DNA from 2 places in the Alteromonas sp. 4NH20-0104 genome. Region 2 is predicted to be linked to the other one. Evidence: predicted binding sites of a transcription regulator. Region 2 holds the regulator's gene; the other holds the start of a gene.

Region 1 (15,536 bases), on a different contig from region 2:
GCAGCTACCAGTGTTTTGCGCCAGATAAGCCACAGTTGCATGTTATTAATCACCTCACCGGTGAAGTGGCCGAGGGCGAGTCACGCAATGTATTGGTAGAAGCCGCACGGATCACGCGGGGTGAGGTAAAAGCCGTTACCGAGTGTAATGCAGACGATTTTGACCTGTTAATTTTGCCGGGCGGTTTTGGTGCGGCAAAGAATCTGTGTACCTTCGCCGTAGAGGGGCCCGACTGTGAGTTTGATGGCGATGTGCTGTCTGTTTGCAAAGCGTTTGCCGACGCGGGTAAACCCGCTGCCTATGCCTGTATTGCCCCTGCGCTGGCGGCCAAGGTCTATGGTAACAGCGTTAATCTGACCATTGGTAACGATGCCGGCACCGCTGAAGCGCTGGAGCAATTTGGTATCAAGCATCAAAATTGTGAGGTCACTGAAGTGATTATAGATAGCGGCGCCAAACTGGTCACCACTCCTGCCTACATGCTTGGCCAGAACCTGCTGGAAGTAGGTGAAGGCTTGGATAAAATGGTTCAGGCAGTGTTCGCCATGCAGTAGTAAACTGAAGAGTCACTTGGTTGTCTGTAGCTTTCGCTATATAGTGAGAGCTGCATCAATTCAATAACATAAAGAATAGCCAACACACTATAATGCATTATCGCGCTATCATTCGTATTTTAGGGCTACTGGTTGCACTGTTTTCAGTCACCATGATCCCACCAGCGATCGTTTCTCTGATATACGAAGACGGTAGTGGCTTGCCTTTCTTCCTGGCTTTTATACTGTGTATTCTTACCGGATGTGCATTTTGGTATCCCAACCGTATGCACCGGCAGGACTTAAGAGCCCGCGAAGGCTTTTTAATTGTAGTGTTATTCTGGTCGGTACTGGCCAGCTTCGGTGCCATTCCGTTTATTTTGCTTGAACAACCTTCAATGACCGTTACCGATGCATTTTTTGAATCGTTTTCCGGCTTAACCACCACCGGTGCAACGGTAATTGAAGGGATTGATTTTCTCCCCCATTCTGTTCAGTTTTACCGTCAGCAACTGCAATGGCTAGGTGGGATGGGGATCATTGTACTGGCCGTGGCTATTCTGCCTATTCTTGGGGTAGGGGGCATGCAGCTGTATCGAGCCGAAACACCTGGTCCGGTAAAAGATTCGAAAATGACTCCGCGGATTGCCGATACAGCCAAGCATCTGTGGTATATCTACTTATCGCTAACCAGTGCCTGTACTCTGGCTTACTGGTTTGCTGGCATGAACTGGTTCGATGCCATCTGCCATTCCTTCTCCACCATCGCCATCGGGGGGTTCTCTACCCATGATGCCAGTCTTGGCTATTTTGATAGTCCGGTAGTGAATGCGGTCTGCGCCCTCTTTTTGATTATCGCTGCGTTTAATTTTTCACTGCATTATGCCGCTGCCAGCGGTCGGTCGCTGAAGGGTTACTGGCAGGATCCTGAGTTAAAAGCTTTCCTGTTTATTCAGGTGGCTTTGATCAGCGTGTGCTTTATGGTGCTGGTCTTTCATAACCACTTCAGCGACGCCGAGGAAGCTCTGGATCAGGCGGTTATCCAGGCCGTATCAATCAGTACTACTGCCGGATTCGCCACCACCGACTTTGCAAACTGGCCGTCATTTCTGCCCATACTGCTGATTTTTTCCAGCTTCATTGGCGGCTGCGCGGGCTCTACCGGTGGCGGGTTAAAAGTGATCCGGGTCTATCTGTTGTTTCTACAAGGCAAGCGGGAAATCGACCGGCTAATCCACCCTAAGGCCGTTTACTCCGTTAAACTGGGGGAGCGGGCGATGCCAGACAGGGTCGTAGAAGCGGTATGGGGCTTTTTCTCTGCCTATGCGATAGTGTTTGTGGTGATTATGATCGGTCTGATTGCTACCGGGCTGGATAATATTACCGCCTTCACAGCGACAGCCGCTACCCTAAACAACCTTGGCCCGGGGCTGGGTTCGGTTGCGGGTACCTTTGCCGATGTCAGCGATGGCGGTAAGTGGTTACTGGTTACCGCCATGCTGTTTGGTCGACTGGAAGTCTTTTCGTTACTGGTATTGTTCTCGCCTACGTTCTGGCGGGGTTAGATACCTTCAGGAAATAAGTTTTCCTTGGTAACAAGCTGGATATCAGAAATCATATAACGAACGTCTTCTGATAACCGTTCGTTTTTCAACGCCATTTGACGATTCCTTTCGAATATTTTGCTGTGGCTCTCGATACGTTTTCCCATAACACGCCAGGCTTCAGCTCTAGCTTCATACGGCCAGGCCTCTAACTCGATACGATAAGTATCCAGTTGACCAAGGAGCATTGTTGCAACCGAAGAAATGGACATACCGCCAAATGCATTGCTGTTATTTTCAGGGTCAAAGCTAGCAAATGCTGTTACTAACGGGCCGGTGTTTTTAAGCCATTCAAAATAATGATTAAAAGCATCTTCGTCATATTCGTCTATATCAAAGTTATAGCTTTTGCTTCTATTCACAGAAGTCGATGCTGGCGTGGGTTCCACATAAACCGCTGTTGATACCAGCGGTGGGCTGGGCTCCTGTGGAATTGGCTGGGTTTGTGGCTGAGCGTCTTGTGCACCGCTAACCGATAGAGAACCGCCGTTGCCAAGACCACCTTCGACTTCCTGAGCTTTGTAGTTCCTCAGTGCTTTAACCATATTATTAAACGAGTCGGCGAACGCGGTTGTCAGCATTTTACCTTCAGGTGTTTTCGAATAAGCGCCACCTGCACCGCCAACACCTCCACCAAACATGCCGGCAAACATGCCAAAATCATAGTTCGACGATGAACCGTACGAGGATGATAGCTGCACACCTGAGCGGTTATCGATTAGCATTAGCGTGGTAGCAGCTTCGTTTTTGTCAAAAGCACCACCCACCAGGGAACCCAGGCCGCCGAGTATAGCGCCACCAATAGCTTTTCCAGAGGCCGTTTTCTCGGCAAACATGATCTCCGGGCTTACCGTGTAATCAGCGGCAACCATTTGTCCTGCACCTATATTACTGGTATTGCGTAGCTGGCCGGATTGCATTAGCTGACGTTCTCTGTTCATCGCATTCATCGCCCGGCCACGTTCTACAATCACAAAGCAATTTGATTGCTGAATCATCAGGCGAAGTATGGGAACAGTACTTCCGACTTTAGGGTAGGTTCTTCGGTAATCCTGCCACCAGGGCAAGGTTGTGTCTTCAAATATCGAAGCGGTACCCAATGGGGCATCGCATTTTTCCAGAGCAGTATTGTTTTCCGATGCATTTGCACCGCCAGCGGCGCCGGTAACGGTGCTGTCACTGCCGCCCATCATCGGGTTGGTTGACATACACGCCGTTTGAAAAGCCAAAGCAGTGGCAATAGTTAACAGTTTCAGTGATTTAATAGGGGTTTGCTGGAACGGTTTTACAATCTTTGAATTGATAGTTTTCACGGATCCCTCTCATATAATACTAACAATTAAGGAAACCGATGGGGTATCACGTTTCAGTAAAAACGTTCTAGTGATTATATACTTAACCTCACCGGCAACGGTGTTGTATAAACGAGGAAAGCCGTTGTTATTCGCCATACTCCTTAGCGAAAATTCAACATCCTGAGTAACACCACAACATAGTAAAATTTATCAGTTTAGTCGTGTTTTGCAAGCAAACTGAACGATCTTTAGCCAAAAAAGAATGCGCTAGGCTGGAACAAACGCTCCACATCATTGATATATTTCTTATCAACCAAAAACAAGATGACGTGGTCGTTGGCTTCTATCACGGTATCGCTGTGCGCGATGATCACTTGTTCTTCGCGAACAATGGCACCTATGGTGGTGCCAGGGGGTAATTTAATACTGCCAATTTCGCGGCCTACCACCTTTGACGTATTCTTATCGCCATGTGCTATGGCTTCTATAGCTTCTGCGGCACCGCGGCGAAGTGAGTACACATTAACTATGTCTCCGCGGCGAACATGAGTAAGCAAAGCTGAGATAGTGGCTTGCTGGGGTGAGAAGGCGATATCGATTTCGCCGCCCTGGACCAGATCCACATACGCGCTGCGCTGGATGAGCACCATGGCTTTTTGCGCGCCCATGCGTTTAGCCAGCATGGCTGACATAATATTGGCTTCATCGTCGTTGGTTACCGCGATAAACGCATCAACCTGTTCTACGCCTTCTTCACTCAGCAGTGTAGAGTCGGAAGCATCGCCACTAAAGACAATGGTTTTATCAAGATGGGCGGATAAATACTGCGCTCGCTCCGGGCTGTATTCAATCAGTTTTACGTTGTGATTGTGCTCCAGGCGTTTTGCCAGGCCTGCTCCAATTAAGCCGCCACCGGCAATCATAATACGTTTGTAGCTGGACTCCAGCTTTTGCAGCTCACTCATAACGGCACGAATGTGCTTGGTGGCGGCAATAAAGAATACTTCGTCATCGGCTTCAATGACGGTGGTACCCAGTGGCCGGATAGGCTTACCGCGGCGGTAAATAGCCGCTACACGGGTTTCTACATTGGGCATATGCTCTTTCAGAGCCGACAGCGCATGGCCCACCAACAGGCCGCCGTAATAGGCTTTTACCGCTACCAGGCTGGCTTTGCCTTCGGCAAATTCCACTACCTGCAGGGCGCCGGGATAGTCAATCAGGCGCTTTATGGCCTGGGTTACCAGTTGTTCCGGGGCAATAATATGATCTACCGGAATATCCTGCTGCTTGTACAGCTGCTCCTGGTAAATGATGTACTGCTCGGAGCGGACCCGGGCAATTTTGGTAGGGGTTTTAAACAGGCTGTAAGCCACCTGACATGCCAGCATGTTACTTTCATCGCTGTTGGTTACAGCAATCAGCATGTCGGCGTCTTCGGCTCCGGCTTTACGCAGCACATCGGGGTGGGAGCCCACACCGGTTACAACCTGCAGATCGAGGCGGTCCTGCAACGCACGCAGAATAACGGGATCGGAATCGATCACCGTGATTTCGTTTTTTTCGCCTACCAGGTTTTCAGCCAGTGTGCCGCCAACCTGTCCTGCGCCAAGGATGATAATTTTCATCGTCGTTGTAAGGTGTTTTTAATCTTGGTTATTAAGACTTTAGCAGCCTCGCATAATAGAAACCATCCATTTGTTGCTCGCCGGGTAATATTTGCCGTCCGGGCTGTTCGATGGATTCTCCGGAATGGATGGGCAGTAGCTGCGCATCACTGTGTTCTTGCAGGAAGCGGCTTATCTGTGCTTTGTTTTCAACCGGCAACACAGAGCAGGTAGCATAGAGCAAAGTGCCTCCGGTTTTCAGTGTGCGCCACAGATTGGTGAGTATTTTATACTGCAGAGCTTCCAGTACCTCGATATCGGCCGATTTACGTAACCAGCGAATGTCGGGGTGGCGGCGAATAACGCCGGTAGCCGAGCAGGGGGCATCCAGTAATATACGATCAAAGGGCTTACCGTCCCACCAGCTTTCAACCTCTGCGGCATCAGCGCACACTATGTTGGCATGCAACTGCAGTCGGTTTAAGTTTTCGGTCATCCGCTCCAGGCGAGAGGCCTCGCTGTCCAGAGCAATTAGCTCTGCCAACGCCGTCGAGCGCTCCAGAATATGGGCACTTTTGCCCCCGGGAGCAGCGCAACAATCCAGAATACGTTCGCCTGGCTGAGCATCAAGCAGCGGGGCCGCCAACTGGGCTGCACCGTCCTGCACGCTAAACCAGCCTTCGGTAAAGCCTGGCAGAGTGGTAATAGGTGTGCGATCGAGCAGGATAACAGCGTCCGGATGCTGCTCTGACAGCGCGAAGCTAATACTGGCATCGGTCAGGGCATTACAATAATGGTGGTGAGTACATTGCTGCTGGTTCACCCTCAGCCAGATAGGCGCGGGCTGATTCATGCCGCTAACAATACTCTCTATTTCTTGCGGATAGGCGTTAGCCAGCCGTTTATACAGCCATTTGGGTAAACCCGATTGGATTATAGGGTTATCGCTGGCCTGAGCGGCAAGCTGTTGACGCTGGAAGTTTCTCAGTATGGCGTTAATTAATCCTTTCAGACTCTTGCCGCCAAGCACTTCCGCAGCGTTAACCGTTGCAGCAACGGCCGCATGGTCAGACACGCGACTGTAAGCCTGCTGATAAAAGCCCAGCAAAATGACATGCTCGAGGATTTTTTTACTGCCTTTGAGGGGCTGCTCGAGAAGCTCGCGTAGCCATATTTGTAGCTGAGGCAGATGGCGAAAGACGCCCATTGCCATTTCCTGTAGCCAGGCAGCATCCTGTTTGCTGTGCCTGGCTTGCGCCATGGCCAACGCCTCGCGGGAGGATTTTCCCTGTTCAAGTACCTGAAAAATTACCCACGCAGTATCGGCGCGAAGATCAACTCTTGCCGGCAGTTTCATTGTGATTGCTCTGGCGCACCAGGCAGTACGCTGCCTACTGCGAACCAATCCTGGTAGCCGTTGAGTACATCCTGAATAGCCATGGGTTTTTTACCCGGCAATTGCAATTGCTCTATGCAAAGTGCTTTATCGCTGGTGGCTACCACGATCCCGGATTTATCGGCGGCCAGAATGGTTCCGGGGGCTTTATTGGCTGTGGAGAGCTCGCTCACAGAAGCCTGCCAGACCTTAATGTTTTTACCGTTAACCTGACTCCAGCAAATCGGCCAGGGATTAAACGCCCGCACGTTGCGGTTTAGTTGCTCGGCCGGATCCTGCCAATTGAGGAAGGCCTCTTCTTTGCTGAGCTTTTTAGCGTAGGTGGCGCTGTCTTCCTTTTGCGGTTCGGCATTCAGTGAGTCAAAATCATCGAGTACGTTAACCAGGGCCTGCGGGCCAATTTCTGCCAGTTTGGAATACAGCGTGGCGCTGGTATCTGAATCGGTAATCGGCAATCTGGCAATATGCAACATGGCGCCGGTATCCAGGCCTTCGTCCATTTGCATAATGGTGACACCGGTTTGTTCGTCGCCAGCCCAAATACTGCGTTGAATGGGAGCAGCCCCTCGCCAGCGAGGCAAAATGGAGCCATGCACATTTATGCAGCCGCGCTCCGGGATATCCAGCACGGCTTTGGGCAGCAGCAAGCCATAAGCCACTACTATCATAATATCGGGTTTGAGCGCCGCCAGTTCCTGCTGAGCAGCTTCGCCTTTTAACGAGGCCGGCTGATAAACCGGGATATTATGTGCTTCGGCCACCTGTTTGGTGGCGCTGGGGGTTAACTTTTTGCCGCGACCGGCAGGGCGGTCAGGCTGGGTGTAAACCGCAATCACATTATGTTGGCTGTTGAGCAAAGCCGTTAAATGGGTCGCCGCAAAGTCCGGCGTACCGGCAAAAACAATATTCAGTGGCTTGGTCACAAGGCTGTTCTCTTAGGCTTTCGCGGCCAGACGGGCTTCTTTCTCGAGTTTCTTTCGAATACGTTGGCGCTTCAAAGGCGATAAGTAATCAACAAATAACTTACCATCCAGATGATCCAGTTCGTGCTGAATACAAATCGCCAACAGGCCATCGGCTTCCAGCTCATAGGATTCCCCCTCGCCATCGAGGGCTTTTACCGTAACTTTTTCAGCGCGGTCTACCTTGGCGTAGTTACCCGGTACCGACAAACAACCTTCTTCGCTGATGGTTGAACCTTCTTTGTTTACGATTTCCGGATTAATAAAAACGCGGGGCTCGTTCTGTTCTTCGGAGACGTCCATGACTACCAGGCGCACGTGTCTGTTAACCTGCGTTGCAGCCAGGCCAATGCCTTTTTCTTCACGCATGGTCTCAAACATGTCGGCGACGAGTTGTTTAATTTCGCTGTTGACTTCGTCGATAGGCTTAGCCACTGTACGAAGGCGCTCGTCGGGGAATTGTAATACGTCTAATATTGCCATCTGTCGATATTTACACTCTTTCTGTATTAAGAATTATACGCTAAGGCCGATGATGCTATTTATCCTGCCCTAACAGGCATTATTCTAGCTTAATGCACGTTTTCATGCAGTATTAATCTCTTCTATACTGAATTATTGGGGATTGTGATCTAATAATACAAGCATAGGGCTGGCTGCGAGACGTTACTGGCGAGGGGATATAATGTTAAGAATTGCAAAGAAATGGGCCATGTTACTGGCTGGAGTGATGCTATGGGTCAGCGCCGGCTGTGCTCTGGCTCTGGAAGTTAAATCCGATGCTCCAACCCGTTACACGGTTAAAAAGAACGATACGCTGTGGGATATCGCCGGTATCTTTCTGGATAAGCCCTGGTTATGGCCTGAATTGTGGCGCAACAATACACAAATTCTGAATCCCCATCTTATTTACCCGGGGGACGTGCTGATTCTCAGGATCGTTGACGGCGAGCCGGTTCTGGAGATGGTCAGGCAAAAGACTCAGGTCACGCTCTCCCCCAATGCTAACCGTAAGGTTAAACAGGGCGAGCCGATTAGCTTATTACCCTGGTCAGTTATCGAGCCTTACATCCAGCACCACGAAATCCTTGATTCCGGTAAGTACGAAATCCTGCCGCATTTACTGGGCGATAAAAATGCGTCGATACGGTTTGTTAATGAAGACCTCGTAATGAGTCGACGCAGCGGCCGTTCAAGAGATCAGTATCGCGTGATCCGCAAGCAATCTACAATTGAAGACCTCGATGGTAACGAGTTGGGCGTACAGATTCACCATATTGCCGATGCAAGCATGGTTGAAGACCGTGCCGAAGGAGAGTGGCTGGTGAAAATTGCCGGTTCAAACTCTGAAGCCAAGCGTGGTGACAAATTGCTGTACGGTGAGCCTAAGACGGCCGGCGATATGACCTTAAAAGCAGCCGATGAATCGCAGCGGGCGTTCATCGTGGGCAACCTGCATCAGTACCAGTTACTCGGCAAATACGATGTAGTCATTGTAGACCTGGGCGAAGACGAGATTGAGCCTGGCACCGTAATGGGTATTTATCAGCAGGGCCCAATTATCATCGATGGTGAGGAGCCCAAGTATTCCACGGAAAGTAAAGTGGTTGTAAGTGTGTTTGATGATGGCAGTACCGTACATCAGCCTGCATTAAAAGTGGGTGAACTGGTTATATTCAGCACTTTTACCAATGCCAGTTACGGCATTATAACCCGGGCCAGTGACATGGTTCGAACCGGCAACATTGTCGCCCAGCCATAATCAGTACTGACACTCCCGTCTCAGTGCTGAGTACGGGAGTGTTAATGCAAAATCAACTATCACAACTTACCAACTTCTGGCTGCGCCTGAGTGTCATTAAAAAACGGTCGCCGGCGTTCTGGCTGGCACTGCTGGAACATTTCGGTTTAACCGTTGAGCAGCTCTTTAAACTGCCCGCCGATGAACTTTTGCGGTGTGGTCTCAAATCAGAAGAAGTCACCCGGATAACCTCTGAAAGTGAGGAGGTTGAAAACGTCAATCGTTGGCTGAGTGCTGAACCGCTCAATCAAATTATTGCCATCACCGATTCAATCTTCCCGGCACGTTTAAAGCAACTGGACTCACCCCCGCTGGTGTTATTTTGCCGCGGCAGACCCGGCTTATTGCAGGCATCGCAAGTGGCCATTGTGGGAAGTCGCAAAGCAACAATTCACGGATTAAACACTGCTCGTCGAATGGCTCAGGAGCTGGGCGAAGGCGGTATTACGGTAACCAGTGGACTGGCGCTGGGAATTGATGGCGCAGCGCATCAAGGCGCTTATCCTACGCCTGGCAGCACCGTGGCGATACTCGGGGGTGGCCTCGATAATATTTACCCTCGTAGTCATCTGGCGCTAGCGTCCGCCATTGTTGAGCAGGGGGGCTGTTTAGTGTCTGAGTTTCCGCCCTGGGAGCAAGTGAAACCTTATCATTTTCCCCGGCGTAATCGTTTGATTGCGGCTTTGTCGAGTGGTGTGCTGCTTATTGAAGCACGCATAAAAAGCGGCTCGATGATCACGGCCAATCTGGCTGCTGATATGGGCATAGAGGTGTTTGCCACGCCGGGCAATATTAATAACCCACTGAGTGAAGGACCCCATTACCTTATCCAGCAAGGTGCACGACTGGTAACCCGAACAGAGGATATATTTGAAGAGTTGGGCTGGTTGCCTGTAGTTAATCAGCAGCAAAAGAGTCTTCATCCAAACGAAGGCCACAGCGATCCATTACTCAATGAATTTGCCGGCGAGCCGATAGATATAGACTATCTGGTTGAGAAAACCGGGCTTTCGGTGAATCGTTTGATGCCCAAGCTGGTGGAGCTGGAGTTACAAGGAATGGTTGTGGCGGTGCCTGGTGGTTACATTCGTGGCTAAAATACGTTCACAGGGTGTGTTCGGGCGTGTGGCTTATTTCGTATGTGTCTCAGAGGCTTGCCGCTTATTGCTCGACGTAATCGAAAAAAAGTCGACCCAAAGCTTGGCATTATCCGTATTTTTAGATAAGTTGAACTTAGATGCTGTGTTTTTTGCATCGATACCGTACGCAAAACTGGTCTTGAGACTTGAAAAAAGACCAGACCACTACAATAGAGTTTGCGAGGTTAGGTAATCACCGTTTAGTGATTGCTTCAAATTGAGGGGGAAAATGCTATGTTCGATATCCTCATGTATCTCTTCGAAAACTTCATCCATAGTGAAACCGAAATTCGCGTCGATCAGGATGAGTTAACCGAAGAATTGGTCCGCGCAGGATTTCATCACGATGAGATATACAAAGCGCTAGCCTGGTTGGAAAAACTCGCCGCGCTGCAAGAAACTGATATTAACCCCTACTTCTGTAAAGGCATCTCCAGCAGCCTGAGCCGTATTTATACGCAACAGGAACAAATGCGCCTGGATGTTGAATGTCAGGGATTCTTATTGTTCCTTGAACAGGTTGGCGTGTTGGATGCCAGCACCCGTGAAATGGTCATCGACAGAGTCATGGAGATAGATTCGCCGGAATTCTGTCTGGAAGATCTTAAGTGGGTAGTCCTGATGGTGTTGTTTAATGTGCCAGGCAAAGAAAATGCCTACGCACAGATGGAAGATCTGTTATTCGAAGAGCATGACGGTATACTTCATTAATCTTGTAGATTACGAAGTGTAGGGCTGTGTCGAAGATTGATCATTCACTGTTCGAAGCGCATGAGCACGCTTTAGAGCATCAGTACGGGCCGTGCCCGGACTGTGGTAAAGAGCTGCGCATCAGAAACAGTAAATCGGGCCCGTTTATCGGCTGTAGTGGCTATCCTGATTGTCACTACGCTAAGCCGTTACACGATAATCAAACCACTACTCTGAAGGTTATTGAAGACAGTCATTGCCCGGAATGCGGGTCGTCAATGGCCATTAAAAAAGGCCGTTACGGTATGTTTATTGGGTGCACCAATTTTCCGGCTTGCCATCACATAGAAAACGCCAAACCTCAAACCGATACCTCCGTTACCTGTCCTAAGTGCCATAAAGGGCACCTGTTAGATCGCACAAATAAATACGGTAAGCGCTTTTTTGCGTGCAATCGTTATCCTGAATGCCGTTATGTGGTAAATTTCGCGCCGGTTGAGAAAACCTGTCCCGATTGCGGATGGGCTATACTGGTCGAGAAAAAGGGCAGTTTAGTGTGCCCGCAGCCACTGTGTGGCTATAAAGAAGCAGCAAGCGAAGAAACAGAATAAGAGGTAACAAATGGGCGTTGAATCAGTTCATCAGGATGCTGATATAGCAGCGTTTGAAAGTGGCCAGCTTATGGTATACCCCACCGAAGCGGTGATGGGCATAGGCTGCGATCCCGACAACGAAGCCGCGGTTATGTCATTACTGGCATTAAAACAGCGGCCCGTGGAGAAAGGACTTATTCTGCTTGCGGCCAACTATTCTCAGCTTTTACCTTATGTCGACGACAACGCTATTCCCCAGGACAAACGTTTTAGTATTTTCTCCTGCTGGCCGGGCCCGGTTACCTGGCTGTTACCTAAGTCGGCTACGGCACCAAAATGGCTGACCGGCGAGCATGACGCTATCGCTGTGCGGGTAACCAACCACGCAGGTGCCCGGGAACTGTGTAACAAACTCGGCCGCCCGATTGTGTCTACCAGTGCTAACCTGACCGGGCAAGAGCCGGCAAGAACCACCGAAGAAGCCAGAACCTACTTTGCCAACAGCGTGCACTATGTTTCGGGTGTCGTCGGCGGCGCCACTCAGCCTTCTACCATTAAAGATGCCTTAACCGGTACCACCATTCGGAATTAATCATGAGTATTACCCCCTTAAAGGACACGCCGCAGGCCATTGAATCGGTGAAAGCGTTTTTACTGGCTTTACAGGACAGCATTTGTCACACCCTGGAACTGGCTGATGGCAAAGGTCACTTTGTTGAGGACGCCTGGAAACGTGAAGAAGGTGGCGGTGGCCGCTCCCGGGTAATTAAGAATGGGGCGGTAATAGAGCAGGGGGGCGTTAATTTTTCTCATGTGCATGGTACGCAAATGCCTGCATCGGCCACAGCTTCGCGCCCCGAACTGGCGGGCCGTAGCTTTCAGGCAATGGGTGTCTCACTGGTTATTCATCCTCACAATCCTTACATTCCGACTTCCCATGCCAATGTTCGCTTTTTCATTGCTGAGAAAGAGGGCGAAACGCCAATCTGGTGGTTTGGTGGTGGTTTTGACTTAACCCCGTTTTATCCTTTTAAAGAGGATGTTCAGCACTGGCATAACACCGCCAAGAAAATTTGTAAGCCCTTTGGCGACAACGTTTATGCAGAACACAAAGCGTGGTGCGATGATTATTTTTACCTCAAACACCGTAATGAAACCCGTGGCGTGGGCGGCCTGTTCTTTGATGACCTCAATCAATGGGATTTCGAACAGTGTTTCGCGTACATTCAAGCCGTGGGTAATGGGTATCTTGATGCCTATGTACCAATTATAGAGCGCCGCAAAAATACCACTTATGGTGAGCGCGAGCGTCAGTTCCAGCTCTATCGCCGCGGTCGATACGTGGAGTTTAATCTGGTTTACGACCGGGGGACGTTATTCGGTTTACAAACCGGTGGGCGTACGGAGTCTATCCTGATGTCTATGCCACCCCTGGCTCGCTGGGAATATGGCTTTGCCGCACCGGCGGGCTCTCCGGAAGCAAAATTGCAGGACTGGCTTACGCCTATTGAGTGGTAAAAGCGAGTCCTTGCACCGGGATTTTTTGACGTAGATCAACCTTAATTCGCAGATTTTTAAACGTATTTTCAAACTTGTTTTAGATCAAATTTTTATTTGTCAGGAGGCGTACATTAGCCTCCATCAACTTAAACGAATGAGAAAATACACAATGAAAAAATCAGCTTTAGCTACACTAGTTCTAGCCGCACTAGTTTCTGCGCCTTCAGCATTTGCCTATGAAGCCGGCGATATCATTGTTCGTGCTGGTTTAACTTCCGTTACACCAAACGACGATTCAAGCAACGTTAATGTAGATGCCCTGGGTGGCAATGTAGGTATGGGTGTTGAGGTTGACTCTAACACACAGCTGGGCCTGAACCTGGTCTATATGCTCGACTCTAACTGGGGCCTTGAAGTACTTGCCGCTACGCCTTTTACACATGACGTTACCCTTATTGATACTGCCGACAATGGCCTGGGTTTAGGCGACGGTAAACTGGCTGAGGTAACTCACTTACCACCCACTGTTAGTGCTATCTACTTCTTCGATACCAACAGTGCCTTCACTCCCTATGTTGGCGTTGGCGTAAACTACACCATTTTCTTCGACGAAGAATTTACCGGCGCTCGTGAAGATCAAACGTTTACCGATCTGGATTTAGACAACTCTTTTGGCTTAGCGGCTCAGGTTGGCTTTGATTATGAGATTGATGATAACTGGTCTATCAATGCTTCTGCCCGTTACATCAAAATCGACACCACCGCAGAATTTACCGTTGCTGACGTAAAAGGCAGCGTAGACGTGGATATTGACCCTTATGTATTCACTATCTCTGCCGGTTACAAGTTCTAACTAGTCGTTTTATCAGTTTCACCTTGTGTTTTTGCACTGCCTGTTGGCCCTTCATTGGAGGGCCTTTTTTGTGGGGGGATTAAACGGCTTCATCTTTACGATTGACCATATGATCAGCCAGTTGATCGAGAGCTCGTAACAGCTGGTCTGCCACATTCATGTCGTTAACACATTCATACATAGCTTTACGCATGCAATACATCCATTGAGCTTTTAGTGTAGGTGTTACCGTGTAAGGCAGGTGTCTGGCTCTTAGCCGCGGATGCCCCCGTTCCTGCTCATACTGGTTTGGACCGCCAAGCCACATTGTCAGATACAGAAAAAACACATGGCGGATCCGGTCCAGCGGTTGCGGGTGAATCGCTAAAAGCTCCGCCGCCATAGGGTCGTTTTCCATAATGTCATAAAAACGATTGGCCAACTGCCTGACGGTATTTTCTCCACCTATTGCTTGATAGGGGGTAGTAACACCAGTATTGTTATCCGAAGTTTTCTTTCCCATACCCAGTTTCGATAATAATCCCATGAAAAAGTTTGCCGTGTTTGGAAATCCAATTGCTCAGAGTTTATCACCAACCATTCATGAAATGTTCGCAAAATCCTGCGCCGAAGAGATCAACTACGAGAAAATAGAAGCGCCCCTGGATGACTTTGAAACGACCATTACCCACTTTTTTGCTGCGCCACAAACCGTGGGCTGTAATGTAACGGTACCTTTCAAGGAAAGGGCCTTTGGTATGGCCATGCATAAAGACGACGCGGTTAAAATGGCCAAAGCGGCGAACACCCTGATGCTGAATAGTGATGGTGAGTTATGTGCCTATAATACCGACGGCATTGGGTTGGTGGCCGACCTGACCAACAACGGACTTAACCTCAAGGGGACGACAGTTTTATTATTAGGCGCTGGTGGCGCTGCCCGGGGAGTGATTCATCCATTGGTTAATGCGGGAATTGAGCAACTGCATATCCTTAACAGAACCATAGCAAAGGCTCAGGATATTGCCGATGATGCTAATAACCCTAAGGTTGAAGCGGTGAGTCAGCAACAGCTGGCTGAGCATTATGATGTTGTGATTAACTCTACTTCTGCCAGCCTGTCTGGCAATCTGCCCGATGTACCGGACTCTCTGTTAGCTACCTGCAAGCTGGCCTATGACATGGTATACGCAAAGGACAATGGGGCCACTGTATTTATGGCTCACGCACAAAAACTTGGCGCTGGGCAGCAACTTGATGGTTTGGGTATGCTGGTGGAGCAAGCCGCCGCGGCATTTTATATCTGGACCGGCAAACAGCCGGCCACGGCTAACGTGATTGAATACCTGCGTAATTGCTAGCTGAAGTTATCCCTCTGCGAGGTATTCGTTTTTTAACTCGACATAATTAATAGCCGACTGTTTTAAGAAAGCGATTTCAGCTTCTTTTAACGGTCGTTTCTGTACCATTGGGTTTCCGACGTACAGGTAACCGCTTTCCAGGCGCTTATTGGGGGGCACTAAGGTACCGGCACCAATAAAGACATCATCCTCAACCACTGCACCGTCCATAACGATGGCACCC
Region 2 (15,536 bases):
AGGTTGTGTAGGTTGTCACAGCCAGATGATTCGTCCATTCCGTGCTGAAACAGAACGTTATGGTCACTACTCAGTTGCTGGCGAGTCAGTATGGGAACACCCGTTCCTGTGGGGCTCTAAGCGTACTGGTCCTGATCTGGCCCGTGTTGGCGGCCGGTACAGTGATGAGTGGCACCGCGTTCATTTGATTAATCCTCGAGATGTTGTACCTGAGTCAAATATGCCAGGTTTCCCATGGTTAGCAGAAAACACGCTAACCGGTGAAGACACCGCTAAGAAAATGGAAGTATTCCAGACGCTGGGCGTGCCTTACACAGCAGAAGACATCGAAGGTGCACAGGCGGCAGTAAAAGGCAAAACCGAAATGGAAGCCCTTATTGCTTATCTACAGTCTCTTGGCACATACCTGAAATAGTATGGACCAGGGTACTGTAGGCAGCATATTTACTGTCATCGTCTTCGTCATATTTATGGGCATTGTATGGTGGGCATTTAGTGGTCGAAACAAGAAAAAGTTCGACGAGGCCGCTAACCTCCCCTTTGCCGACGAAGACCAAGAAGAATCAAAGAAAGAATAGCGGGAGTTAACACTCATGAGCATGTTTTGGACAATTTGGATCTCCGTGATCACACTGGGAACCATAGTCGGAAGTTACTTGCTGTTACGTTGGAACCTGACCAACTACACCGGCCATCCGGAAGGCGAGTCAATGGGGCACGAGTTTGACGGGATTGTTGAAATCAACAATCCGCTGCCAAGATGGTGGACCATTTTATTTTACATCACAATCGTATGGAGCTTCTTCTACTTAGCCCTGTACCCTGGTTTAGGTTCTTGGGAAGGCTTTTGGGGCTGGAAGAGTTCTAACCAGAATGTGCAATCTTTAGAAGAGTCAGCACAGGCGAGAATTGACGCGAAAGAAGGCGGTTACCTGGTTCAGTACGACCGTGAACTCGACTTTGCCGCAGAAAAATTTGACCCTATCTTCGAAGCGTACGCCAAAGTACCTGTTGAAGAGCTGGTTAAAAATGAAGAAGCCGTTAAAGTAGGTCAGCGTCTGTTTATGCAAAACTGTTCACAGTGTCACGGTTCAGATGCCCGCGGTAACATGGGCTTCCCTAACCTGACTGATGACGACTGGTTGTACGGCGGCTCTGGTGCCAAGATCAAAGAAACCCTGACCAACGGTCGTAATGCAGCAATGCCTGCGTGGATCGATGCCATGGGTGAACAAGGTATCAAAGAAACCGTTGCCTACGTACTTAGCCTGAGCGGTCGTGAAATGGAAGAAAACCACGATGCACTGGCAGAAGCCGGTAAAGCCCGCTTTATGGCCTGTGCCGCGTGTCACGGTATGGACGGTAAAGGTAACCAAATGCTTGGTGCTCCTAACCTGACAGACAATACCTGGTTATACGGTGGCTCTGAGCGTGCTATCACCGAAACACTGACCTACGGTCGTAACGGTGTAATGCCTTCGTTCAAGAAAACACTGGGTGACAACAAGATCCACGTAGTTGCTACTTACGTGTACAGCTTGTCAAACTAAGGTTTTAAAATATAATGCAAAAGCCTCGTTTTTTACGGGGCTTTTTTATTCTCAATAACAGTAATGCTAATTCGCATAAAGCCCGTTTTAGGGGTTATCCGAATTCGTATTAAACCGGTTCCATAAAGTTCATCAGGAATGCAGTAATGGAAAAAACAGATACCAAACCCTGGTACAAATATTTTTGGCCGTGGTTTCTCATTGCCGTCCCTCTGTCCTCGTTTATCATGGCTTACTTTTTAGTAACCTTTGCCGCGAATACCGAGGACTCGCTGGTGGTAGATGATTACTATAAAGAAGGTAAAGCCATTAACGCCAGTATGGCGAAAGAGGAAGAAGCCCGTCGCCTGCGGATCATTACGGACTTATCAGTTAATGAAGGGCAGATTGCGCTGGAATTTCACAGCGGTATACCCAGTACCGGTAACGCCCTTAAATTAAACTTTTATCACGTCACCTTGCAGGAGAAAGACTTTTCGCTGCTGTTAACCCGCGACGCTAAAGGTATCTATCGTGGCTTTACAGAACAAGACACTACAGGTAAATGGCGGGTATCCCTGACCCCTGTGGACGAAAGCTGGAAAGTACAGCAGGAAATGACGTTACCCCGCGACAATAAGATACGTTTCATTCCCTAATGAATGTAACGGCCATCGAATGCTATCACTGCGGTCTGCCAGCTGAGCCAGACAGTCCTTATCATGCCAACATACTGGGCAAAGACCGCATTATGTGTTGCCCTGGTTGTGAGGCAGTGGCACAAGCCATTGTTGAAAATGGCCTTGAGGATTACTATCAGTTTCGTACCGAACCTGCAGCGCAGGGAGATACCGAGTTTCAGGCTACGCTGGGCAAACTGGCGATGTATGACGACCCTTCCCTGCAGGAAGACTTCGTTATTGATGAAGGTGGTCACAAGCAAATTCAGCTTACGGTAGAAGGGATCACTTGTGCTGCCTGCGGCTGGCTGATTGAAAAACAACTGGCCAAAGTAACCGGAATTAGTCAGGTTTCGGTAAACGTGTCTGAGCGCCGGGCTGCAGTAACCTGGGCAGATGACGTTATTCATTTAAGTGGCATATTAAAAGCGCTGAAAAAGATTGGCTATGCCGCCCTGCCTTTTCAACCGGATCAGCACGAAGCCTCCTATCAGAACGAACAGAAGCAGTTTCTTAAAAAACTCGGCCTGGCCGGGCTAATGACCATGCAGGTGATGATGTTGATGACCGGCCTGTATTTTGATTTGTTTGGCGCTATCGAAGCCGAAACCCGTCAGTACTTTTACTGGGTTGCGCTGGTGTTAACTACGCCGGTGGTATTTTATTCAGGAAGCACTTTCTATTTAGGCGCCATTAAAGCGTTCAGCGCCCGCACGGTGAATATGGATGTCCCGGTGACTATTGCGGTGTTTGGCACCTATATCGCCGGTATAAAATCGACTTTGCTGGAAACCGGTGATGTGTATTTTGAATCCATCTGCATGTTTATCTTTTTGCTGCTGTTAAGCCGCTACCTCGAACACCGCTCCCGTCACCGGGCAACGCAGATTTCAGCGAATATGATGCAGTACATCCCGGTTACCGCACATCGGTTAACCGACCAGGGTAACATTGAGCCCTGCCTGGCTAAACACCTCACCGTTGGGGATAAAGTGATAGTCAAAGCCGGCGAAACCATCCCCGTTGACGGGCGCATCCTCGACGGCGCTTCAGCCATTGATGAGTCGATGCTGACAGGTGAATTTGAGCCGGTGTTGAAAGCCAGCGGCTCCGCAGTTTTTGGTGGTACGGTCAATCAACAAAACACCCTCACCGTCGAAGTGCATCAGCAACTGAAATACGCGCTGGTAAACCAGATTATACGCTTGCAATCTACCGCGATGGCTAATAAACCTAAGGCGGCGCAAATGGCCGATTCCTTTTCGCGCTATTTTGTATTTGCAGTGCTGGCGATCAGTGCCCTTACCTTTGCTTATTGGTCTGTGCAGGGTAACGACGAAGCATTCTGGATTGCCATTGCGGTGCTGGTTGCTACCTGCCCTTGTGCGCTGGGGCTTGCCACGCCGTCGGCACTGACCTGTGCAATGGCCAGGCTCAATAAACAAGGTATCCTGCTCAAACGCGCCGATGCCCTCGAACAGCTCACCGGTATAGATACTATTGCCCTGGACAAAACCGGTACACTTACCGAAGGCAAATTCGGCATCGCCGACCGCTGGTTTGTTAGCCCGGAGCAAGCAGAGCAACTGTACCGGATAACTGCGAGTCTGGAATCCCGCTCGGAACACCCTATCAGCAAAGCGTTTATCAGTAACGAGCAGTTAAAGGTAAGTGATTTTGAGGTAACCGCCGGTGGCGGGATTCGCGGTACTATCAACGAACAACATTACCTGCTGGGCTCAGCAAGCTTTACCCAGACCGACCCCGCCTCGGTGCCAATTGCCGCTAATGTTTATCTGGTATCTGATGGTCGGTGTCTGGCAGCCTATGAAGTGACTGACAGCCTTAAAACCGATACGGGTGAAACCCTGGCCGGTTTAAATGCCTATCAACTCGTACTGTTAAGTGGTGATACCCAGCAAAACGTTGAAAGCCTGGCAGCTAAACTGCCGCTCGCCGTCGCCACCGGCGGCCTGACGCCAGAACAAAAATATCAGGCCGTGCAAGCGTTACAGGCACTAGGCCACAAAGTGATGATGTTGGGTGACGGTATCAACGATGCGCCGGTACTGGCCAGTGCTGATGTGTCGGTAGCTGTGGGTAACGCTACCGATATCGCCAGAAACGCCGCTGACGTAGTGTTACTGAGTGAGTCGCTGGCAACGGTGCCGGCATTACTGTCGATTGCCCAGAAAACCCGTCGCAAAATACGTCAGAACATTCTCTGGGCTCTCGGCTATAACCTGCTGATCCTGCCTTTTGCGGTATCCGGGCTATTGTTACCGTGGATGGCCGTGATCGGGATGTCATTAAGTAGTATCATAGTGGTTTCAAACTCGATCCGATTATTAAAGTAAGGCGGTAACGTGAGTATTATATATGTGCTGATCCCGTTGGCTATTATTCTGGTCGCGGTGGCCTTAGGTATCTTTTTCTGGGCCGTAAAATCCGATCAGTTTCAGGATCTTGAGCGTCAGGGCTACAGCATTTTGTTCGACGACGACTTACCCGAAGAAGAGCGTAAAAAAACCGCCAATCCCCAGGACAAGCCCCATAACGACAATGAGTGACTATGGTTTTATTTCTGCTTTTGTCGTGGGACTGGCCGGTTCACTGCATTGCGTTGGTATGTGCGGGGGCATTGCCGGGGCGTTACGTGCGGCAGTCCCCGGCGGAAAGCCGCCATTAGCCTATATATTGAGTTATAACCTCGGCCGGATTACCAGTTATGCCATTGCCGGGGCGATAACCGGTGTACTCGGTCAGGTTGCCCGTGCTTCGGTAAGCCATGGTCTGATGATATTTCAGTTGCTAAGCGCCCTTATGCTGATTGCCATGGGGTTATATTTAGCCCAGTGGTGGCGAGGCCTGGCTCGTCTGGAAAAGCTCGGCAGCGGCTTGTGGCAACGCATTCGTCCGTATTCCAAACGGTTTATTCCGTTTAAGTCCCCGGTGTCAGCTTTTCCTTATGGATTTATCTGGGGATGGCTCCCCTGCGGACTGGTGTATTCAACATTAACCTGGGCATTAGTCAGCGGTGATGGTTTATACGGAGCCGCCACTATGGCAGCCTTTGGGCTTGGCACTTTTCCCGCACTGATAGCGGTAAGCATTGGCGCTGGCTGGCTATTAAAGCTCCTACAACACCCAAAGACTAAGTCATTAGTCGCAATTTGCCTTATTATATATGCGATTTTCTTGATTTACCGCACCCTAAACGGTAATAATTGAGCGACGCCCACACGGAGACGTAATCTATGTCAAAAGGCTCAGAATTTTCTATTCATTGTCAGAGCTGTAGTTTCAGCCATTTGTGCCTGCCGGTTTCGTTAAATAAAACCGAACTCGATTCGCTGGATGATATTATCGAGCGCAAAAAGCCGCTGCATAAGCACGATAAACTGGTGAAAGCCGGTGATAAATTTAATTCGCTTTATGCAGTACGCGCTGGCTCATTTAAATCGTTCGTCAGTAGCAAGGACGGCGAAGAACAAATTATTGGTTTTCATTTTCCCGGTGACATTATCGGTTTCGATGCCCTGCGCGAAAACGCTCACCAAAGCTATACGCAAGCGCTGGAAACAGCCATGGTTTGCGAATTACCTTATGAAACGCTGGATAAAATGGCGGTACAGTTCCCTAAACTGCGTCATCAGATCATGAGTTTTATGAGTGCTGAAATTAAGCAGGATCACGACCTGATGATGTTGCTGAACAAACGCACTGCAGAAGAGCGACTGATCTATTTCCTGGCGCATCTGTCTAAACGGTTTGAAGACCGCGGATTTTCACCTCGTCAGTTTAACCTCAGTATGACCCGTAATGAGATTGGTAATTACCTGGGATTAACCGTTGAAACGATTTCCCGGCTGTTAACCCGTTTCCAGAAGGAAGGCATTATTAAGGTTGATGGCAAACTCATCACTATCATCGATTTCGAAGCGATGGACAATAAACTGCATAGTATGGATATACCTTCCACCACTGTCAGTTAATCGCTTCTCAGGCTGTTTTTCTCCGGTATTTATCTATAACTTGATCCCGAACAAGTCAGAAACTGGAGAAACAGCGACTCACGTCGTACACTCATAATGAGTACTTCGCACGGAGAGTCGTTATGATTGATTACACCAACATTCTGGCCGTTGTTGAACCTGAAAGGGAAAACCAACCCGCCATCTCCAGAGCCATTGAACTGGCTGAAAAAACCGGCGCGAAAATTACCGCCCTGATGACTATCTACGATTTCTCCTACGAGATGACCACGATGCTTTCTGGTGAGGAACGCGAGGCGATGCGTCAGGCAGTAGTCAATGAGAGAACCGCCTGGCTCAAAGAGCAACTGGCTGTCTATGGCCAGCCCATCGAAGCAACGGTTGAATGGAACAACCGCCCTTACGAGGCGATCATCAAATATGCCCTGGCCAGTCAGGCCGATATTGTGGTGAAAGCCACCCGCTCTCATGATGATTTGCGCTCGGTTATTTTTACTCCCACCGATTGGCATCTGGTGCGCAAGTGCCCTACTCCGGTTTTGCTGGTTAAAGAGCATGACTGGCCTCAGGATGGCAAGATTGTGGCAGCCGTTAATGTAGGGACGGAATACCGTGAGCATGCCCAGTTAAACGATCGGCTCACCACTATTGCACAGGATTACGCAAAGCTGCTCAGCGGCCATGTGCACCTGGCCAATTGTTATCCGGGCACACCACTTAATATTGCCATTGAAGTGCCGGAGTTCGATCCGGAGTCTTACAATGCCTCGGTGAAAAACCATCATCTGGAAGAGATGGAGAAGCACAGCAGCAAATACTGCATTCCATTGGACAACTGCCATGTTAAGGAAGGCCTGCCTGAAAAAGTGATCCCACAGGTGGCCAGCGAACTCGACGCCGAGCTGGTGATCATTGGCACCGTTGGTCGCGTTGGCATTTCTGCCGCGCTGATCGGAAATACTGCCGAGCATGTTATCGATGAACTCAATTGTGATGTACTGGCGGTTAAGCCCGAAGGCTTTGAAAGCCCGGTGAGCTAAAGCAAATTGGGCGTGGCAGTTTTACCGGCTGCCACGCTGAACTCTGACATTAATCAGGGATGCAGCCTCCTCTGGCTTCACGTATAATGGCGCCCATCGCAATATGGGTCTTTCTTTATCATGAGTTTAAACATCAACAACGCCGCACCGGCAACGCAAACCAAGCAAAAATACAGCTTTAATAAACTACAGAAGCGCTTGCGCCGTAATGTCGGTAAAGCCATCGACGACTTTGGCATGATTGAGGATGGCGATAAGGTTATGGTGTGCTTATCCGGTGGTAAAGACAGCTATACTATGCTGGACGTGCTGATGTATTTACAACGTATTGCGCCCATCAGCTTTGACATCGTGGCGGTCAATCTTGATCAGAAACAACCCGGTTTCCCTGAGCATATTCTCCCTGGGTATTTGCAAACGCTGGGCGTAGATTATCGGATTGTTGAGGAAGACACTTACTCAATAGTGAAAGACAAAATCCCGGAGGGCAAAACCACCTGCTCTCTTTGCTCACGGTTACGCCGCGGCATTTTGTACCGCACGGCTACAGAGCTGGGCGCCACCAAAATAGCTCTTGGCCATCACCGTGACGATATGCTCGAGACCCTGTTTCTAAACATGTTTCATGGTGGCAAGTTAAAATCCATGCCGCCGAAACTGGTCAGTGATGATGGCCGCCATGTGGTGATCCGCCCCCTGGCGTATTGCACTGAGCGGGATATTGAAAAATACGCTACAGCGGTTGAATTTCCGATTATTCCCTGTAACTTATGTGGTTCACAGGAAAATCTGCAGCGGCAGAACATCAAAATGATGTTACAGGACTGGAACAAGCGTTTCCCTGGCCGCATCGAGTCCATGTTCAGGGCTCTACAAAATGTGACGCCTTCTCATCTGGTTGATAAAAACCTTCATGACTTCAAAGCCATAAAAGCAACAGGCGAAGCGCAACCCGATGGTGACATTGCCTTTGATGCGCCCGAATTTGAATCAGCGAGTCGTTCTGACACTGCAGAATCCATTAATATCGTAAACTTGACGGAATAAGGTTGCTATGAAAATAGGCATCGCTCTGGGCTCAGGTGCAGCCCGCGGTTGGGCTCACATTGGTGTGATCCAGGCACTGGAAAAGCTGGGTGTTAAAATCGATGTGGTAGCGGGCTGTTCGATTGGGGCTTACGTAGGCGCCGCTTACGCCAGTGGCCGGCTCAATGAATTAAAAGATTGGGCATCCTCTCTTACCGAGTGGCAAACGCTGAGTTTAATGGGGATTGGGATCCGTCGCGGCGGTCTCGCCAGCGGTCAGAAAGTATTCGATAAACTCTCTGATGAATTTTGCGCAGCCACCTTTGAATCCATGGATAAACCCTTCGCCTGTGTTGCCACCGACTTGTATTCAGGTCGCGAAGTGGTTTTTAATAAAGGTGATGTGGGCAATTCTGTACAGGCATCCTGCGCAATCCCGGCACTATTTTCACCTATTGCTTACAACGATCGCTGGCTGGTAGACGGCGCCGTGGTCAATCCGGTGCCAGTAAACCTGTGCCGTCAACTGGGTGCAGACTTCGTTATTGCGGTAAACCTCAATGCTGATTTCAGGCCACTGCAAATTGCACGGGAAACCGCCAAGCACGAGGAAACTCAGGAAAAGAACGAGCACTTTTTTAAGAAAAGCCAGGATGTAGTGCGCCAGTGGTTCTCACCGGAGCCAAAGGACGACAGTAAGCATGCGCCAGGCATCTTAAGCGTAATGAGCAGTTCACTGGAAATTCTGCAGGCCCGGGTCACCCGGTCCCGCCTTGCCGGTGAGCCGCCTGACATTTTAATTGAGCCCACTCTTACCGATGTGGGGCTGATGGAATTTCATCGCTGTGCAGAATTGTGTGAAACCGGTGAACAGGTAGTTAAACGGCTCGCCGAGCAAATTCGCTATCAGTTGGTGCTCGATGAAGTACTGCCCGCGTCAGAGGTTGATACCGACGCACTGGAAGCGCCTAAAGCACCGGATGAAGAAAACGAAGAAGTGAATTAAGCATAAGAAAAGGGGCTCATAGCCCCTTTTTATTTTGCGTCACACGCTCACACTAGCTTTTGGCCAGTGCCGTAATTCGTAACGGGACCTGGGGTAATTTAAGCGATTTCCCCTGCTCCAGCCATTCGTTATCCAGCATTAGCATACCGTTGGTAATTGATGGCGCGCCGGGCACCGGTGCATCCAGTTCATCATCACTGAAACGGAATGTCAGTCCTTTAACCGATGGCATCATAAACGACAAAAAGCCGCCCATTTCGTTAAAGAAAGCTTCGTATTGTTGTTTGATGAAACCCAGTTCTTCGGCGCTGTACTCGGTTTTCAGGTGCTCTGCTGTGGTTTCGATTTGCACCGACATATCACATACATTTGCCGCATCCCCCAGATCAATCACTATCGCCGCATCGGCCAGTTTAAGGGCTCGTTCTTTGGGAACCAAAAAGCGCTGTTCCGGTGATATTGTTAAGGGGATATCCTGTTTCTGGGTGACTATGGTGGCCTGGTTGATAGGACACAGGTTACTGGTGCCCACTCTTATAAACCCAAAAGCAAATTGTAATGCAGACGTGTTTTCATCGCCTAATTTGTTGATATGGCTATAAAAGCGTTTGTATTCCACTTCAATTTGCTCGGCGCTAACGTTAAAGGCAGAAGCCAGCAAACTCAGTGCGACTAAGGTACGTTTCATTCGGTGATAAACCCTTTGTTGTATCGGATCATATTTTGCAGTTCATTGACGTAGGCAGCACCGCGTTCGGAATAGTTCATTAACCCTTCGGCCAGTGCCAGCCCCGTTACCGGCAATTGTGCCCGACGTAAAGAGGCTCTGATATGACGTAGCTCACGATATGCGTCATGACGGTTAATATTTCGCATGTAGGTGTAAGTAGCGCGCGATAAATTCTCAAATTTCGCCACTTCATGATTAGCACCGCTGTTACGACGGGCCGGCACAAAGCCACAGCCCTTTTTGTAACACCACAAACCAAAGAAGTTATACCCTTGCTGAGCAAAGCGTGATGTGCCCCAGGCAGACTCGTTAGCGGCCTGCATCAGGACCAGTTCAACCGGTAGAATATCGACCTTATTGAGTAGTTTTGGAATTTGCGCATCGGCCGGTAAATCCTGGCCTACCCGGTATTCGCCGGCGAGCCACTCCAGGCGTTCATCATCGTCCTCTGTCAGACTGTTACCAGCGGCCAGCTGACGCTGCAAGGTTTGCAGATAATGGCGCAGACTCAGTAGGTAATCGTTTTGTTTTTCCACCTCGGGTTTTAAATAGGCAAAAAATGCTTTCTTCTTTTCCGTGGTATCGTCTATCGCTTTAAAGTTCGGTACGGGTTGCTCTGCCTGCTCAGTTTCCGGAACATCCAGAATGTCAGGCTCGCTGGTACCGGTCATCCAGGCAATAACCACTATCAGCGCCATAATGGCTATCGCTATCAGGATTATTTTACTGGTTTCCCGTTTATGCATCGAGTATCGAATCCTTGTCGGTCGGGTGAATTTGTTGCGGCGCTTCATCAACCCCGAACAGGTCGGCATACAAACGCCCCATTACCAGCGTATAGATTGGTCCGACCCACAAAATAGCAAGTCCCATGGTGAACAACACCAATACAAACATCATGGCAAACGCCAGTAGCAGTAACGTAAAAGATAATAAATAGCGGTTGGTAACCCGCGCAGAAAGGATTATTGACGGTAGCAGACCAAGCCGTTTCTCAACAATCAGCACAACGGTAAACTGGGTTACCAGATACACATACAAGCCCGGTAGAATGAGAAGGTTAAGCCCTACCTGCATCACCAGACTGATGAGCAGATTGGCTGTTACCAGTACCAGAATATGCGGAAAATACTGAAACAACTCATTAATGCTGGTCGATTTGTTTTGACTAAGTTTAATACCCAGCACCCTGAAACCAACGATCATCGGCGTCATCAGGATAAGCATAGCGATATCCAGCAAACCGGCATTGCTGGTTTGCATACTTTCTACAGATGTCATATCGAGCGACAGTACATTGATCAGCACCATCATGGCCCCCAGACCGATTGCCATCAGCAACCCGGTGGCTTTTAACAGCAAGCCCAGATGCTGCTTATAATGGGTTTGTGCCTCAGCAAACAGTTGCCTGATATTAAACTGATATTCTCCGGCCAGAGCACGCTCTAAACGGGAGCTATTTACAGGCGATTGATTATTGTCGGTCAAAATGTCGTCTCATAGGGTAATCTCGCCGGGAAGTATACCATTGCCACCTGACTGACCCCAACCACAAAGCATCGATTCAGAGTGTAACCAGTCGTATTGCCAGTGCTACTAACACCACGCCCATTAATCGATCCAGCCAGTAGCCTTTATCACCAATCAATTTGGCCACTTTTGAGGTACTTAGCAGATAGGATAAAAAACAAAACCAAATTCCCGTGGCTAACGCCAGGTAAGCACCGTAAAAAGCTTTTACGGCAAACGGCGTTTCAATATCAATAATGGCAGTAAACAAAGACAGGAAAAACAAGGTTGCTTTAGGGTTCAGACCATTGGTCAGAAAGCCACTAATAAGCGCTTTTTTGGCACTGATAGCAACGGTCTGACCGCTGCCAGACACCGTTGCGGCCGAGTCTGATGGGCCTGCGCGCAGGGCTCCCCAGGCCAGATAAAGTAAATACGCTGCCGACAAATAGCTGATGGCCGAATACAGCCAGGGGGTTGTTTTAATCACCACACTCAGCCCAATCAGCGAGTACGCCACATGTAATAAAATCCCCAGACCTACCCCCACGCTGGTATACATAGCGATACGCCGGCCATAACTAATGCTGTTACGCACAACGATGGCAAAATCCGGGCCCGGACTAGCAACCGCTACCAAATGCACCAGTGCAATGGTGATAAACTCACTCATATATTCCATAGATAACGATTCGCTTAGCAATAATCCTGAATAAACTGCGCCACAAACTCAGGAAGCGTCTTGCCAGCCTGGCCGACGATTTTCTCATCAAACAGACTGTTTTGCTGGCTGGGTTCCAGGTTGATTTCAATGGTACGGGCACCGCTGTCGGATGCCATGGCCACAAAATTAGCGGCGGGATAAACCTGGCCTGAGGTACCGATAGCAATAAACACATCGGCCTGTGCCAGTGCCATGATAATGTCATCCATATGCATGGGTACCTCACCAAACCAAACGATGTCCGGGCGCATCTGTTCGCCGGGTAAACAGCACCGGCATTCAGTGGTGTCGTCGAAATCATCTTGCCAGGGAATCGCTCGGCCCGTGTTGCAGCAGCGTGCGGAAAGTAATTTGCCGTGCATATGCAGCACCCGTTTACTGCCTGCCCGCTCGTGCAGGTCGTCTACGTTCTGAGTAACCAATAAGAATTGCTCACCAAGAGCCTGCTCCAGTTGTGCCAGCGCTTTGTGTGCAGGATTAGGCTGTACTTCGGGCTGTTGCAATTGTGCTCTGCGCTCATTATAAAAGCGATAAACCAGCGCAGGATTAGCCGCAAAACCTTCTGGCGTGGCCACATCTTCTACCCGGTGGTTTTCCCACAAACCATTATTATCGCGAAAGGTTTTAAGGCCCGACTCAGCAGACACCCCGGCGCCGGTTAACACAACGACTCTGGGTTTATACGTATCAGTCATGGGTAACCTCGACAGGTAATGATTGATTGCCACCCCATTCAGACCATGAGCCATCGTAAACGGAAACCTGTTGGGCGCCGGCTTCCAGAGCGGCCAGTCCAATTACGCACGCCGTAACCCCCGAACCGCAGGAGCAAATAACAGGTTGGGTTAAATCGATATGCTGACCGGCAAAGTACTCTCGTAACGCCGTTGGCGATTTTAAGGTGGTGCCATTGTCGAGTAATTCAGTGAACGGCACATTAACAGCCCCGGGCATATGGCCGCTGCGCAAACCGGCTCTGGGTTCCGGCGCACTGCCTTCAAACCGGGGACGGCTTCTGGCATCCCAGATAGTAACAGCCGGATCGTCGATAGCAGCAAGCACCGTTTGCGTGTTACAGAACCACTCCTGGCGGTCTTGCCCGGCAAATTCCCGAGGGTGAGGGTCTGCTGGTTTATCGACAATGTGGTGTCCGGCTGCTTTCCACGCCGGCAGGCCACCGTTTAGCACTACCGCATTGGTATGGCCCATGGCGGTGAGCATCCACCATACCCGAGGCGCACAGAACAGCCCTGAGTTATCGTAAATGAGTACTGGCGTTTGATGAGTGATACCGAGTTTACCAAACAGCGCGCTAAGCGATGCCGAATCGGGTAACGTATGCGGGAGTTCGCAGCTGTGGTCGCTGCCCTCGCCGTCCAAATCAAATTTTATGGCACCAGGAATGAATCCATCGGCTGGATCATCAGCCTGGCCTGACACCGGATTGGTCATGGAAGCAAACAACACAACGTAGTCAGTTAAGTTGTTTGCGCTAATATCGTTTACCGAAATAAGTCGCGGCAATGCTATCTCCCCGAAGTGCAACAAATAATGACTGCATCACCCCATGCCTGGCAGCATAAAGGTGATATGAGATATTGCTTGGGGTGATTATGCCAAAATTCCGCGGAGTTTTTAAATTATTTACTTAATAACAGCAGGATATGGGATCTGGCCTCATGATAAGGGACCTCAGGGTAAAAACTGAGCCGTTCCACAATCACAGGAAAATCGCTGGCCTGTTCATTATTTTCAGTTAAAAAATCCGTAGTGATGTAGTTGACTGCGGCTTCCAGTACCTTATCGCCACCGGTAACGCTCAGGCGGGCATAACGCCCGCCCGGGATGGTCTCAAAGCGCATATCATCTTCCAGCACTAACTGTTTAGCCGGCCGTTCGCAGGCTATATCGAAGCAAAACGCTTCCGGTGTCACGGTAGTCGGATCGTTATGCAAAAAATTAAACGTGCGGTACTGGCCAGGCGGCAATTTATTTTCCCGTCGCCAGCCAATAAACCGCTGAACACTGCCATTTAATCTGGCCGGATGACCCGTATGGCGTAAAGCGCACACCTCCAGTGGCGGCATGGAAATAATTGATACGTGGTCGTTAAAATTGTCTGCTAACGATGATGACATAGCGCTAAGCTCCTCATTCCATTGATGTAAGTAGGGTTGTAACGGTGGCACTGTACCGGTTGCCTTTGCTTTAAACTGAGATGGCGTATAACCGGTTACCCTTTTAAACGCGCGGCTAAAGCTATCGGGTGATTCATAGCCACACTCAAAAGCAACATCCGTAACGGATAACCAGTTTCGGTAAGACAGCATAAAATAGCCGCGCTGAAGTCGGATAAGCTCATTTAACTTACCCGGACCAAGCCCCAGCTTTTGCTGGCACAAGCGTTGAAAATGGCACGGACTGTAGCCGGCTATTTTTGCCAGTTGATGCAGAGAAATATTCTGATCATGATGGGTTTGGAGATAATCCAGAACGTGTTGCACAGCAGCGCACCTGCTTTAGTAAGGGTCAATAGGGCTACCCTAGCAAACCTTAGAGCGCCCCGCCCGACAGATATTGCGATAGAGGTTAAAGCATTCGGACTTCCCGCTGCGGGAACGGAATATCTACTTTTGCTTGCTGGAGTGCTGCAAATATAGCGGCATTGATGGCGTAGCGAATTTCGAAATGACGGTTTGGATCGGCCCATACCCGCACACCAAAATTAATACTGCTGTCGCCAAAGCTTTCGACACCAATAGCCGGGGCTTTGTCTTCCGACAGTCCGCTTACCGTTTTAACCGCTTCGGCGATAACCTCGGTAACCTGTTCTATATTGCTGGAGTACGCCACACCAATTTCCAGCTCTATGAGCATTTGGGCCGCAGAGTTGTGCAGGATCTCCCCCACAATTAACTTGTTGGGGATCTGAATAGACACATTGTCTTCATTAATCAGTAGGGTGTAGGGAAGCATAACCTTGTCAACCACCCCGGCAACCCCACACACCTGTATGGTATCGCCAACCACAAATGGCCGGGTAATGATAATGGTAAAGCCCGCGGCATAATTTGCCAGCATCCCCTGGATAGCCAGGCCGGCGCCTAAACCCACTGCACCAACGGCGGCAATAAGCGGAGTAACACTGATACCAATATTGCCAAGAGCGATAATAAAAACCAAGCCCAGAACAATAAGCTTACTGGCGCCCCCGGTAAACCGACTGAGCGTAACATCAATATTGCGCCCCACCATCATGTTCTCGACTACGCTGCCTATTTTGGCCGCTATCCACCA

What was found. Region 2 encodes FNR, which switches genes on or off when oxygen is low (the NO sensors DNR and NnrR bind a similar motif). Its sites were predicted from a motif close to TTGATCTAGATCAA; they were not measured.
Region 1: a site for FNR is predicted at 13,164-13,177, ahead of AC27IB_RS19035 (OmpW/AlkL family protein). Genes of this name have one in related genera too.

What each region holds. Positions count from the first base shown of each region.
Region 1 covers NZ_BAAJLP010000032.1:1,987-17,522, reverse strand. Annotated here, with positions in the region: gene elbB (isoprenoid biosynthesis glyoxalase ElbB) at 1-554, shown strand, start outside; gene AC27IB_RS19095 (TrkH family potassium uptake protein) at 647-2,098, shown strand; gene AC27IB_RS19090 (CsgG/HfaB family protein) at 2,095-3,450, opposite strand; gene trkA (Trk system potassium transporter TrkA) at 3,681-5,060, opposite strand; gene rsmB (16S rRNA (cytosine(967)-C(5))-methyltransferase RsmB) at 5,092-6,396, opposite strand; gene fmt (methionyl-tRNA formyltransferase) at 6,393-7,358, opposite strand; gene def (peptide deformylase) at 7,371-7,880, opposite strand; gene AC27IB_RS19065 (LysM peptidoglycan-binding domain-containing protein) at 8,083-9,159, shown strand; gene dprA (DNA-processing protein DprA) at 9,204-10,295, shown strand; gene AC27IB_RS19055 (DUF494 family protein) at 10,572-11,048, shown strand; gene AC27IB_RS19050 (DNA topoisomerase family protein) at 11,075-11,638, shown strand; gene tsaC (L-threonylcarbamoyladenylate synthase type 1 TsaC) at 11,649-12,212, shown strand; gene hemF (oxygen-dependent coproporphyrinogen oxidase) at 12,215-13,138, shown strand; gene AC27IB_RS19035 (OmpW/AlkL family protein) at 13,290-13,973, shown strand; gene AC27IB_RS19030 (group II truncated hemoglobin) at 14,053-14,499, opposite strand; gene aroE (shikimate dehydrogenase) at 14,498-15,313, shown strand; gene AC27IB_RS19020 (gamma carbonic anhydrase family protein) at 15,320-15,536, opposite strand, start outside.
Region 2 covers NZ_BAAJLP010000036.1:15,143-30,678, reverse strand. Annotated here, with positions in the region: gene ccoO (cytochrome-c oxidase, cbb3-type subunit II) at 1-415, shown strand, start outside; gene AC27IB_RS20455 (cbb3-type cytochrome oxidase subunit 3) at 417-578, shown strand; gene ccoP (cytochrome-c oxidase, cbb3-type subunit III) at 594-1,550, shown strand; gene AC27IB_RS20445 (FixH family protein) at 1,697-2,188, shown strand; gene AC27IB_RS20440 (heavy metal translocating P-type ATPase) at 2,188-4,566, shown strand; gene ccoS (cbb3-type cytochrome oxidase assembly protein CcoS) at 4,576-4,779, shown strand; gene AC27IB_RS20430 (sulfite exporter TauE/SafE family protein) at 4,772-5,440, shown strand; gene fnr (fumarate/nitrate reduction transcriptional regulator Fnr) at 5,467-6,204, shown strand; gene uspE (universal stress protein UspE) at 6,327-7,244, shown strand; gene ttcA (tRNA 2-thiocytidine(32) synthetase TtcA) at 7,365-8,291, shown strand; gene rssA (patatin-like phospholipase RssA) at 8,299-9,276, shown strand; gene AC27IB_RS20405 (DUF2987 domain-containing protein) at 9,329-9,964, opposite strand; gene AC27IB_RS20400 (glucosaminidase domain-containing protein) at 9,961-10,752, opposite strand; gene AC27IB_RS20395 (hypothetical protein) at 10,745-11,494, opposite strand; gene AC27IB_RS20390 (LysE family translocator) at 11,571-12,197, opposite strand; gene cobB (Sir2 family NAD+-dependent deacetylase) at 12,212-12,934, opposite strand; gene AC27IB_RS20380 (sulfurtransferase) at 12,927-13,763, opposite strand; gene AC27IB_RS20375 (AraC family transcriptional regulator) at 13,880-14,743, opposite strand; gene AC27IB_RS20370 (mechanosensitive ion channel family protein) at 14,829-15,536, opposite strand, start outside.